Sphingobium yanoikuyae: one gene and its partner. Each later gene encodes a partner of the first gene's protein in a complex. Links are inferred from orthologs where the notes say so. Each region holds a gene or a part of one and is shown on either strand. Other genes may lie near its edges.

Evidence for each region. Proteins that work in one complex are often made in the same cells at the same time.
Region 2: the proteins of accB (region 1) and accD are in contact, whole or in part, in a solved structure (PDB 8UXZ), measured with the Escherichia coli proteins. The link is inferred for Sphingobium yanoikuyae from one-to-one orthologs.

The regions. Positions count from the first base shown.
Region 1 is NZ_CP053021.1:20,232-27,858, reverse strand. The notes cover bases 1-2,707. They hold accB (acetyl-CoA carboxylase biotin carboxyl carrier protein), read left to right. Parts: upstream 1-963; coding sequence 964-1,452; downstream 1,453-2,707. Other genes in these bases: accC (acetyl-CoA carboxylase biotin carboxylase subunit), read left to right, coding at 1,465-2,707; aroQ (type II 3-dehydroquinate dehydratase), read left to right, coding at 440-880; thiS (sulfur carrier protein ThiS), read right to left, coding at 1-308. In the rest of the region: more of accC, read left to right, coding at 2,708-2,817; HH800_RS00120 (arsenate reductase family protein), read left to right, coding at 2,814-3,158; HH800_RS00115 (ParA family protein), read left to right, coding at 3,243-3,992; HH800_RS00110 (putative bifunctional diguanylate cyclase/phosphodiesterase), read right to left, coding at 4,002-6,305; HH800_RS00105 (fatty acyl-AMP ligase), read right to left, coding at 6,414-7,627. UniProt on the Escherichia coli protein: This protein is a component of the acetyl coenzyme A carboxylase complex; first, biotin carboxylase catalyzes the carboxylation of the carrier protein and then the transcarboxylase transfers the carboxyl group to form malonyl-CoA.
Region 2 is NZ_CP053021.1:947,955-953,378, forward strand. The notes cover bases 1-2,964. They hold accD (acetyl-CoA carboxylase, carboxyltransferase subunit beta), read right to left. Parts: upstream 1,925-2,964; coding sequence 1,076-1,924; downstream 1-1,075. Other genes in these bases: HH800_RS04960 (bifunctional folylpolyglutamate synthase/dihydrofolate synthase), read right to left, coding at 1-1,042; trpA (tryptophan synthase subunit alpha), read right to left, coding at 1,921-2,739; trpB (tryptophan synthase subunit beta), read right to left, coding at 2,742-2,964. Also shown: more of trpB, read right to left, coding at 2,965-3,995; HH800_RS04980 (phosphoribosylanthranilate isomerase), read right to left, coding at 4,092-4,736; HH800_RS04985 (lysophospholipid acyltransferase family protein), read right to left, coding at 4,775-5,424.

The DNA.
Region 1 (7,627 bases):
AAATTCTTGTATTTGCCGGTGCCCACGATCAGGCGCGAACGGAAGGTCTTGCCCGCCACCGTCCAGCTATCGTCATCCACCGGGGACACATCGCCGCCGCCCACAAAATGCACGATCTCCAGTTCGTCACCGTCTTCGACCTTCACATCGGCCAGGGTCGAACGCGGCACCACTTCCAGATTGCGCTCCACCGCCACCTTCTCCGGCGCGAAGCCCAGCTCGCTCGCCAGCTCGGCCAGGGTCAGGCCGTCGCGGATGCGGCGATGCTCGCCATTGATATGGATGGAGATGGTGCCGTCGATGCTCACTACATTATCCCGTTCGTGGCTGGAAACGTGTCTCGACTTGGCGCGACACGAAGGGCTAAAGATCAGCGCGCATATAGGGGCGGCGACGCCGCGCCCGCAACAGACAAGTCTCGACCGAATGGGGGATCGCCATGGCGGACACACGCAAAATCTATGTTCTGAACGGCCCGAACCTTAACATGCTCGGCACCCGCGAACCGGAAATCTATGGCTATGACACGCTGGACGACATTGCCGAGCGGATGGAGGACGCCGCCCACCGCGCCCATGTCGAGATCGATTTCCGCCAGTCCAATCATGAAGGCCATCTGGTCGACTGGGTGCAGGAGGCGCATCGCGAGGGCGCCCATGCCATCATCATGAATCCCGGCGCCTATACCCACACGTCGATCGCGCTGCATGATGCGATCAAGAGCATCACCGTGCCGGTGATTGAGATCCACCTGTCCAACCCGCACACGCGCGAGGCCTTCCGCCACAAATCCTATGTCGGCATGGCCGCCAAGGGCACGATCGCGGGCTTTGGCGCCATGTCCTACATGCTGGCGCTCGAAGCAGCCCTGGAACTGTAGAACGCACAAAAGTTGCGCTTTGGCGCAAATGAGCATAGGCGCTGGCCGCCAGAACGCATTTTGAAAGACGACAAGGGTCAAGCATGAACGACAAGCATGACAAGGGCGCGATGCAGGTGGACGTCACCCTGGTGCGCGAACTGGCAGCTTTGCTGGACGACACCAACCTGACCGAGATCGAGGTCGAGGACGGCGATCGCAAGATTCGCGTGGCGCGCAAGATCGGTGGCGGCGCCCCCATCTTCGCAGCGCCCGCTGCCGTAGCGGCACCTGTCGCTGCCCCGGCTGCGGCACCGGCCGCTGCCCCCGCCGCGGCGGCCGAACCCGCCCTGCCGGCCGGCAATGTGGTGAAGTCGCCGATCGTCGGCACCGCCTATCTTTCGGCCGAGCCGGGCGCCGCGCCCTTCGCGCGTGTCGGTGCGCAGGTGAAGGCCGGTGAAACCGTGCTGATCGTCGAGGCCATGAAGGTGATGAACGCGATTACCGCGCCCGTCGCCGGCACCGTCAAGGCCGTGCTGGTCGATAACGGCCAGCCGGTCGAATATGACCAGCCGCTGATCGTCATCGAATAAGGCCGCGATCCCATGGCCATCGAAAAACTGCTGATCGCCAACCGGGGCGAAATCGCGCTGCGCATCCACCGCGCCTGCCATGAAATGGGTATCAAGACGGTGGCGGTCCATTCGACCGCCGACGCCGACGCCATGCATGTGCGCCTCGCCGACGAGGCGATCTGCATCGGGCCGCCCGCCGCCAAGGACAGCTATCTCAACATCGCCGCGATCATCTCGGCGGCCGAGATCAGCGGCGCCGACGCGATCCATCCGGGCTATGGCTTCCTCAGCGAAAACGCCAAGTTCGCCGAAATCGTCGAGGCCCATGGCCTCGCCTTTGTCGGTCCCAAGCCTGAACATATCCGCACCATGGGCGACAAGATCGAGGCGAAGCGTACCGCTGGCGCGCTCGGCCTGCCGCTGGTGCCGGGGTCAGACGGCGCGGTCAGCGATGTCGAGGAAGCGCGCGCGATTGCCGATGCTGCCGGCTATCCGGTGATCATCAAGGCCGCGTCCGGCGGCGGCGGCCGCGGCATGAAGGTCTGCACCTCGCCCGACCAGCTCGAGACGCTGATGCAGCAGGCCGGTTCGGAAGCGAAGGCCGCGTTCGGCGACGCCACCGTCTATATCGAGAAATATCTCGGCAATCCGCGCCACATCGAAATCCAGGTGTTCGGCGACGGCAATGGCAACGCCATCCATCTTGGCGAACGCGATTGCTCGCTGCAGCGTCGCCACCAGAAGGTGCTGGAAGAAGCGCCCTCGCCCGTCCTGAGCCAGGCCGAGCGTGAACGGATCGGCGGCATCTGTGCCAAGGCGATGGCCGACATGGGCTATCGCGGCGCGGGCACCATCGAGTTCCTGTGGGAAAATGGCGAATTCTACTTCATCGAGATGAACACCCGCCTGCAGGTGGAGCATCCGGTGACCGAGATGATCACCGGCCTCGATCTGGTGCGCGAACAGATCCGCGTTGCCGAAGGCAAGCCGCTGTCGGTGAACCAGGAAGATATCCGCTTCACCGGCCATGCGATCGAATGCCGCATCAACGCGGAAGATCCCAAGACCTTCGCGCCCTCGCCGGGCACCGTCACCAGCTATCATGTTCCGGGCGGCATGCATGTCCGCGTCGATAGCGGCCTGTATCAGGGCTATAAGGTGCCGCCTTACTACGACTCCATGATCGGCAAGCTGATCGTCTATGGCCGCACCCGCGAGGGCGCGATCATGCGCCTGCGCCGCGCGCTGGAGGAATATGTGATCGAAGGGATGAAGACCACCATCCCGCTGCACCAGGCGCTGCTGAAGGATCCCGAATTCCTCAACGGCGACTATACGATCAAGTGGCTCGAAGAGTGGCTTGCCCGTGAGGATGGCCAGTGAAGGCCACCATCTGGCACAATCCCAAATGCGGCACGTCGCGCAAGACGCTGGCGATCCTTGAGGAAACGCCAGGCGTCGAGGTGGAGGTGGTCGAATATCTCAAGACCCCCTTCACCCGCGACAAGCTGGCCCAGCTGTTCGCCGACGCCGGGATGACTCCGGCCGAAGCGGTCCGCAAGATGGGCACCGATGCCGAGGAACGCGGCCTGTCGGACATGACGGCGGATGCGATCCTGGACGAGATGGCGGCCAATCCGGCCTATGTGAACCGCCCCTTCGTCGAAACCGAAAAGGGCGTGCGCTTCTGCCGCCCCCAGGACAAGGTTCTGGAAATCCTCTGAATATCAGCCGCTTGTCACGCCCATGTAACAAGCGGCTGATTTGAGCCCTTGCTTTGACGGGGGGAAGCCGTAGCTTCCTCTCCCATGGCAAAGGAACCGGCATTGGCGACCATCGCCGTCTACAGCCTCAAGGGAGGCGTTGGCAAAACCACCTTTTCGGTTAACCTCGCCTGGGCGTCGGCGAGCATATCGAAACGGCGGACCCTGCTCTGGGACCTCGACCCGCAGGCGGCGTCGAGCTGGCTCCTCTCCACCGATCTTGAAAGCCGCGATGCGGCCCAGGCCATCTTCAGCAAGGATGTCGAAGTCCGCAAGCTGATCCAGCCCACCACCGTGCCGGGTCTGGACCTGATCGCCGCCGACACCTCACTGCGCAGCCTCGACCATCTATTCCGCGAGATGGACAAGAAGAAACGGCTGGCCAAGCTGATCGACAGCCTGGGCAAGGATTATGACCGCATCATCCTCGATTGCCCGCCGGGCCTCACCGAAACCAGCGAGCAGGTGCTGCGCGCCGCCGACCTGATCGTCATCCCGGTCATCCCCTCCCCCCTGTCGCAGCGCGCTATGGGCGAGGTGGCACGCTATCTGGTGCAGCGCGGCGGCAATCATGCGCCGATCCTGCCGGTCTATTCGATGGTCGACCGCCGCCGCAGCCTGCATCGCAAGGCACTGGACGAACAGCCCGGCTGGGGCGCGATCCCGATGGCCAGCACGATCGAGCAGATGACGGTCCGCCGCAAGCCGCTGGGTGCCTTCGCCCCCGCCTCGCCCCCGGCCCAGGCCTTCGGCGCGCTATGGACGATGGTCGAGCGGCAGGTTCAGCAGGGCTGAAGCCCTGCCTCAGCCAACGGCGCAGGCCTGCGCCGGCGGATCGGGGAACAGGCGCGCCGCATCTTGCGGCAGCATCGGACGGCCATAATAATAGCCCTGTACCTTCTTGCAGCCCAGCCGGCGCACCATGTCCAGTTCGGTCGCGGTTTCCACCCCTTCCGCCGTGGTCGACATGCCCAGGCTTTCCGCCAGCGTCACCACTGCCCGGATGATCGCCAGATTTTCCGGTGTGTTATGCGCCGCGCCGACGACGAAGCTGCGATCGATCTTGATCGTGTTGAAACGGGTGCGGCTAAGATAGCCGAGCGAGGAATAGCCGGTGCCGAAATCGTCGAGCGACAATTGTATGCCCATCGCCTGCAATTGATCCAGTACGCGCAGCGCGCCGTCATCCTCATGCATGAACACGCTTTCGGTGACCTCCAACTCCAGCCGCCGCGCATCGAGCCCGCTCTGGGCCAGCGCATTGATCACCGCGGAGATGAAGTTGGACTGGTGCAGTTGCTCCGCCGACACGTTGACGGCAACCCTTATATGCGCGGGCCAGCGCATCGCCTCGCGGCAGGCGGTGCGCAGCACCCATTCGCCGATCGGCCCGATCAGCCGAGCCTCCTCGGCCACCGGCACAAATTTCGACGGCGGGATCGGCCCCAGTTCAGGATGGGTCCAGCGCGCAAGCGCCTCGAACCCCGTGATCACGCCAGAGGTGGCATCCACGACCGGCTGATAGAGAAGATGGAGCTGATCCTTCTCCAGCGCCTCGCGCAGTGCCTGTTCCAGCCGCTGCCGTTCCTCGGCCTTGGCATGCAGCTGCGGCTCATAGGGGCAATGGACGCCGCCGCCTTCATCCTTGGCGCGATAGAGCGCCAAATCGGCGCTGCGGATGATCGATTCGGACTGATGCCCGTCGATAGGCGAGACGGCCGAGCCGACCGACGCCCCGACATGCAGCACATGCTGATCGATTTGATAGGGGGCCGACAGGGCGTCGATGATCGCGATCGACAGGCGCGCCACCGCCCGGTCGTCGTCGATCCGCGCAATCACCACGCCAAATTCGTCGCCACCGATACGACCGCAAAATCCGGCACCGCCACAGACATGGCGCAGACGCTGCGCCACCTGGCTGAGCAGCTGGTCGCCGACCTGATGGCCCAGGCTGTCATTGATCGCCTTGAACCGGTCGAGATCGAGCATCAGGAACGCGCAGCCGGGCCGGCGATTGCCGGTGTCTGCCATCGCCTGATCCAGCGCATCGCGCAGATGGGCGCGGTTGGGCAGGCCGGTAAGCGTGTCGAACCGCGCCAACTGGGCGATCTTGTCGGCCGATTCCCGCTGGATGGTGATGTCCGACCCGACACCGCGAAAGCCCTGGAAATTGCCATTGTCATCATAGCGGGGCGAGGCCGACAGTTCGAGCCAGCGCGTGCGCCCCTGCACATCGACGGGCAACGCCAGATTGCTGAAGCTTTCCCGCCGCTTGAGATGATCCGCCAGGCTATGCAGGCTGGAGGCGAAGCGGCCGCTTTCCCATCCGGCGCCGGCCAGAACCTGGACCAGCGGCGCCCCTTCCAGCGCCTGCGGCGTCATGCCGACGCTTTCGGCGAAACGCTGGGATACGCCGCTGATCCGGCGCAGCGCATCGGTCTGCCACAGCCAGTCGGATGCGCCCTGCTCATATTCGCGCAGCAACAGGCTGACGACTTCGGTCTGCTCGGCCAGCTGGACCGTGGTGCTGTGCTGGCGCGCGAAGGTGCGGGCATAGATGAGGCAGCCGACCAGCAGCGACAGTGCATAGCTGGTAGCGAGCGCCCGCAGCGGCAACAGGGTTTCGCCATCGAACATCGCCGACAGGCCGACGATGCAGGGAACCAGGAAAGCGATGGCGGCCAGCGGCGTCGCCGCATAGCTGATTGCGCCGCACACCATGATGCAACTGATAAGGGTCCAGAGCGCCACGAGATGCTCGGCCCCCTCTCCCCTCGAAAAAAGCGTCATGCAGGCCGCCCAGACCAGGCCGTGCAGCAGGCCGGTCAGGGCATGACGGCGCAGGTCGCGCGCCTGCGGCACGCCGCCGGCGCCGATCTTCCGGCGATGGATCAACAGGGCACTGATGGCGACGGCACCGATCAGCGCGACGCTCCAGCCGATCATGACGGTCGCCGAAACATGGCTGCCGAACACGCGCCAGAGGAACAGCAGGCCGAACACGTTCATCGCCAGACGCAGCAGCGCGACGCTGTCTGCCGACTGCAACTGGGCAGTCAGGACGCGCATATCGGCTTCATCGACGAGGCGTGCGAGCCCCATCATCGCCCTTAGCGAGCCCCGTCCCTGTCGGTCGGTTTCGGATTGCCCTTGCTCGATACCCACATGCCCGGCCTAGCAGGCAATGGTTATCAATCGGTATGCGTCGCCTGATCAGGCAGCGATATCGTAAGGACGGATCTCGCCGGTCAGATAGAGGTTGCGTGCCTTGGATCGACTGAGCTTGCCGGAACTGGTGCGCGGCAGGGTGCGCGGCGGCACCAGTTCGACGACGCAGTTCATGCCGGTGATGGCGCGAACCCGCTCGCGAATCTGGTCGCGCAGACGCGAACGCTCCTCATTGTCGGAGGTGCGGCAATGGACCAGCACCGCCGGCGCTTCCTCGCCGCCCGGCGTGGTGATCGCGAAGGCGGCAATGTCGCCCTGCTTGAAGCCCGGCAGCTGTTCCACGGCCCATTCGATATCCTGGGGCCAGTGATTCTTGCCGTTGATGATGATCATGTCCTTGGCGCGGCCGACAATGTAGAGATAGCCATCGGACAGATAGCCCATGTCGCCCGTGTCCAACCAGCCATCCGCCATGCAGGCCTCGGTCGCTTCGGGATCGCGGAAATAGCCGACCATCAGCGAGGGGCCGGTGGTCCAAACCTTGCCGATCTGGCGCTCGTTCATCAGGCCGCCATCCTCGTCGCGGATCTCGACAATCATGTCCTTGGCGGGCTTGCCGCAATTGACGATCGAGCGGAAACGCTGCGGACGGCCTTCCGGTGCGGCACCGCCCGACAGGTCGGTTTCCTCGACCAGTTCGACGATGATGCCTTCGCCCGGCGGCATGATGGTCACCGCCAGGGTGGCTTCGGCCAGGCCATAGCTCGGCAGGAACGCCTTGGGGCTGAAGCCGGCATCGCCGAACGCATCGACGAAGCTCTGCATCACGTCGGGGCGAATCATGTCGGCACCGTTGCCGGCCAGTCGCCAGCGCGACAGGTCGAAACGGTCGGCCGCCTTGGTCTGGCTCGACATGCGACGCGCGCAGATGTCGTAGCCGAAGGTCGGCGAATAGCTGATCGAGGTGCCTTCATTGCGGCTGATGAGATCCAGCCAGGCCAGCGGGCGGCGGGCGAAATCCTCGGTCTTCATATAGTCGGTCGACACCTGATTGGCGACGACCGACAGGAAGCAGCCGACCAGGCCCATGTCATGATACCAGGGCAGCCAGCTGATGCAGCGATCGCTTTCCTGCACTTCCATGCCATGGCTGTGCGCCGACAGGTTGGACAGCAGCGCATGGTGCGTCACGGCGACGCCATGGGGGAAGCGGGTCGAACCGCTCGAATATTGCAGATAGGCGATTTCCTCGCCCTTGG
Region 2 (5,424 bases), 920 kb from region 1 along the record:
CGATGACGAGCTGGATCTGGCGGCTGTGCAACCGGTCGGCGGTGAAGAAGGCGCTGATCGCCTGGCCGGCGGCTTCATTATGGCCGCCGTCGAGCCAGGCTTCCGCCGCATCGGGCAGGGCCGCGAGCAGCGGGCCGCGCTCCAGCCGTTGCAGCCGGGCGGGCCAGTGCGCCCAGAGCGGCGCGGCCTTCAGCGCCGCCTCGCTGACCGGCACGGCCTGCTGATGGCGCAGCATGGCGATGGCGAGGGCGACATTCTGGACCTGATGCGCGCCGGGCAGGCGCGGCATCGGCACGTCGACATGGCCCTGTTCGTCGCGATAATGGACCCGGTCGCGATAGACGGCGGCGTCCCAGGCGGTGCCCATGGCGAGCCATAGGGTGCCGGCGCGATCCGCAGCATCCTGCATCACCGGGGCGAGGGTGGCATCATAACGCTGCGTCACTAGCGCCGCGCCGGGCTTGGCGATGCCGGCCTTTTCCGCGGCGATGACGGGCAGCGTGTCGCCCAGGAAGGCCTGATGATCGATGCCGAGCTGAGCGATGCCGCAGACGACCGGATCGACGATGACGTTGGTGGCGTCGAGCCGCCCGCCAAGGCCGACCTCTATGATGCAGGCTTCGGCATCATGTTCGGCAAAGGCGAGGAAGGCAGCGGCGGTCGTCACCTCGAAGAAGCTGGCACCGATCCCTTCGGCCACGTCGAGCACGCGGGCGAGATAGGCGGCGAGCATGGCATCGTCGATCAGCTTGCCGGCGATGCGGATGCGTTCGTTGAAGCGGACCAGATGGGGCGAGGTGAAGACATGGACGGTCTTGCCGTCTGCCTCCAGCGCGGCGCGCAGGAAGGCGCAGGTCGACCCCTTGCCATTGGTGCCGGCGACATGGAAGACCGGCGGCAGGCGATGGTGCGGATCGTCCAGCCGCTCCAGCAGCCGGGTGATCCGCTCCAGTCCCAATATATCGGCGCCGGGGGACAGCGACCAGAGCCGGTCAAGTTGGGCCTGGACCTGCGGGTCGTCCGAAACGGCATGGTCGGCCATGGCGCGCTGATCCCCCTATCGCGCTTTTGAGGCTCAGGCGGCGGCGCGCGGCGTCAGATAGCCGATCACGCGGGCCAGCGTGTCGCGCAGTTCGCTGCGATGGACCACCATGTCGAGCATGCCATGGTCGAGCAGATATTCGGCGCGCTGGAAGCCTTCGGGCAGCTTTTCGCGGATCGTGCTTTCGATGACGCGCTGGCCGGCGAAGCCGATCAGGGCATTGGGCTCCGAAATCTGGATATCGCCCAGCATCGCGTAGCTGGCGGTGACGCCGCCGGTGGTCGGATCGGTCAGCACGACGATATAGGGCAGGCCCGCCGCGTGCAGCTTCTGGATCGCCACGGTGGAGCGCGGCATCTGCATCAGCGAGAGGATGCCTTCCTGCATGCGCGCGCCGCCGGCAGCGGTGAAGATCACATAGGGGCATTTATGCGCGATCGCGTCGTTGATGCCCTGGATGAAGGCGGCGCCCACGCCCATGCCCATGGAGCCGCCCATGAAGGCGAAATTCTGCACGCCCATGACCAGCGGCACATCGTCGATCGCGCCACGCGCGTTGATGAGCGCATCCTGGTCGCCGGTGGAGGCGCGGGCGGCCTTGATCCGGTCCGGATAGCGCTTGCTATCGCGGAACTTGAGCGGATCTTCCGGCACGCCGGGGGTCGGCAGCAGGATGAAGCCGGCGTCGAGGATCTGCTCGAACCGTTCCGACGGACCGATGCGGCCATGATGGTCGCAGCGCGGGCAGACCGAGAGATTTTCCTCCCATTCCTTGATGAAGACCATTTCCTTGCACGACGGGCACTGATGCCAGAGCGTTTCGGCGGTGGTTTCCTTCTTGGTGAAGGGCAGGGCGTTACGAACGCGGTTGATCCAGCTCATGCTGCGGTCTCCCGGATAGAAGTGGTGAGGGCGCCGCTGAGCGACGCGACGAATTCCTGGACGAAGGGGCCGGCGGCATCGCCGTGCGAGCCGACGATGTCGACGATCGCCGAGCCGACCACCACGCCATCGGCGACGCGGCCGATGGCGGCCGCCTGTTCGGGCGTGCGGACGCCGAAACCGACCGCGATCGGCAGGTCGGTGGCGGCCTTCAGCCGATCGACCGCCATTTCGATATTGGCCTGTGCCGCCTGTTGCTTGCCGGTGATGCCGGCGACGGCGACATGATAAAGGAAGCCGCTGGCGCCGTTCAGCACGGCGGGCAGGCGGGCGGCGTCCGTGGTCGGGGTGGCCAGGCGGACGAGGTGGACGCCGACGGCGCGCAGGGCGGGGCCGAGTTCGGCATCTTCCTCTGGCGGGATATCGACGCAGATCACGCCATCGACACCGGCGGCCTGGCACTGGTCGGCGAACCAGTCGGACCCGCGCGCCAGCATCGGATTGGCATAGCCCATCAGGATCAGCGGCGTTTCCGGGTGCCGCGCGCGGAAATCGGCGGCCAGCGCGAACACGTCCCTGGTGTTGGTTCCCGAGCCGAGGCTGCGCAGGTTCGCCAGTTCGATCGCCGGGCCATCAGCCATCGGATCGGTGAAGGGCATGCCCAGTTCGATGATGTCGGCGCCGCCCGCGACCAGCGCATCGAGGATGGCAGGGGTCGCGGCAACGTCCGGGTCACCGGCGGTCACGAAGGTGATGAGGGCCGCGCGGCCCTGTGCCTTGCAGGCGGCGAAGCGGGTGGCGAGACGGTCGGTCATGCTCACATCTCCACTCCCAGCGCGTCGGCGACGGTGAAGATATCCTTGTCCCCCCGGCCTGACAGATTGACGACGATGACCTTGTCCGCGTCCAGCGTCGGCGCGACCTGTTCGGCGGCGGCCACGGCATGGGCGGATTCGAGCGCGGGGATGATGCCTTCGAGGCGGGAGAGGGTCTGGAAGCTTTCCAGCGCCTCATCATCCTTGATCGGCAGATATTTCACCCGGCCGATCTCGTGCAGCCAGCTATGTTCCGGGCCGATGCCGGGATAGTCCAGGCCAGCGGAAATGCTGTGCGCTTCGGTGATCTGGCCATCCTCGTCCTGGAGCAGATAGGTGCGGTTGCCGTGCAATATGCCCGATGCGCCGCCAGCCAGCGACGCGGCATGCTTCTTGTCAAGGCCTTCGCCGGCCGCTTCCACGCCGATCATCGCGACTTCGGGATCGTCGAGGAAGGGATGGAACATGCCGATGGCGTTGGAACCGCCACCCACCGGGGCGATCAGCATGTCGGGCAGGCGACCTTCAGCCTCCATGATCTGCGAGCGGATTTCCTTGCCGATGATGGACTGGAAATCGCGCACCAGCTCGGGATAGGGGTGCGGGCCGGCGGCGGTGCCGATGATGTAGAAAGTGTCATGGACGTTCGACACCCAATAGCGCAGGGCGTCGTTCATCGAATCCTTGAGCGTCGAGGAGCCGGAATGGACCGGGATCACCTCTGCGCCGAGCAGCTTCATGCGGAAGACGTTCGGCTTCTGCCGCTCGACATCCTTGGCGCCCATGAAGATCTTGCATTCCATGCCGAACAGGGCGGCGACGGTCGCGGTGGCGACGCCATGCTGGCCCGCGCCGGTTTCGGCGATGACCTTCTTCTTGCCCATGCGGCGGGCGAGCAGCGCCTGGCCGATGCAATTGTTGATCTTGTGCGCGCCGGTGTGATTGAGTTCCTCGCGCTTGAGGTAGATCTTGGCACCCTTGCCCGGCTCGGCCTTGGCGCGCAGCGCTTCGGTCAGCCGCTCGGCATAATAAAGCGGGTTGGGGCGGCCGACATAGGAGCGCAGCAGCTCGGCATATTCGGCGTGAAATTCGGGATCGGCCTTGGCCGCCTTGTAGACCTTTTCCAGCTCCAGGATCAGTGGCATCAGCGTTTCGGCGACATAGCGGCCGCCAAAGGCGCCGAAATGGCCATTATCGTCCGGCTGAGTCCTCAGGCTATTGGGGAGGCTGTTGGGCAGGGTGATGGTGTCGGTCATGAATATCTTTCCGGGGACAAATGATGGGCGTTCGCTTGTGGTCAGGAAGCGATCAGCGCCATCGTCCTTCGATGCGCATGGCAGGGGCGTTCAGCGTCAACATGCCGACACCGCTTTGCAGAAGGCCATGATCTTGTCCACACTCTTGATGCCCGGTGCATCCTCGACGCCCGAAGAAACGTCGATCAGCGGCGTGTCGGTCAGGCGGCTCGCATCGCACACATTGTCGATGCCAAGGCCACCCGAAAGCCCCCAGGGTGCGGGCATGGCGACGCCGCGCAGCAAGGTCCAGTCGAAGCGCAGGCCCATGCCGCCGGGCAGCGCCGCGCCATCGGGTGTCTTCGCGTCGAACAGCAGCCGGTCGACCGTGCCGGCATAGGCCTGGGCCGCGTCGATATCGGCGCGGGTCTTGACCGAAATCGCCTTCCACACCGGCAGGCCGAAACGCTGGCGGATGGCGGCGACCCGCTCCGGGCTTTCCTTGCCATGGAGTTGCAGGGCGCTGAGTGCGCCGGTGCCGGTCAGGCGGGCAAGCTGTTCGTCATCGGCATCGACGACCACGGCGACGCGATCGACATGGGTCGGGACGGCCGCAGCGAGCGCGCGCATCTGGTCGGGTTCGACATGGCGCGGGCTTTTGGGGAAATGGACGAAGCCGACATGGCTCGCCCCCGCCTGCACGGCGGCACCCACCGTCTCCGGCGTCGACAGGCCGCAGATCTTGATCGCGATTCGGGACATGGGCGGGCCTTTAGACCGTAAGGGAAGGGAAGTCACATTCAGACAGGCTGGGTCAGGTCCATGTCGTGCAGCGCCAGCCACTGGTCGGCATGGTCGATGCAGGCCCGACCCAGGAAGCGATCCAGGACAGCGACGATCTCCGCATCGCTCATCGTCCGGGGATCGAGCGGCGGATGCCAGTGCAGCGCGAAATGCGGGCCGCTGGTGCGGACCAGATAGAAGGGCAGGAATTGCGCCCCGACCTTGCGCGCGAGGCGCAGCGCGATCGAGAGATTGCCCGATGGTTCGAGCGCGCGGCCGAAGGTTGGGAACCAGACCTGTCGGTCGCGTCGTTCGTCAGCCAGGATATAGAGGGTGGCCCGGTCCTTCTGGGTCAGATGCTTGAGCACGCCGCGTGCCGCGCCATCGCCGCCGATCGCCTCGCCCATATAGCTGGATCGCGCCTTCTTGAGCTGGGCGGCGATCCGGGGATCTTCGGGATCTTCATAGACGCCAAGGCCAGGTCGGTCGGTCGACCATTTGATATGGGCGGCGAGCAGATCCCAATTGCCGATATGGCAGGTGAAGGCGATCATCGGGCCGGGACCGTCCAGCACCGCCTGATAGGCTGGCTGGTCGATGACGGTCACATGGTCGGCATTCACCAGCCGGTCGATATTGGCGAGTTCCGCCAGCGTGCGGCCGACAT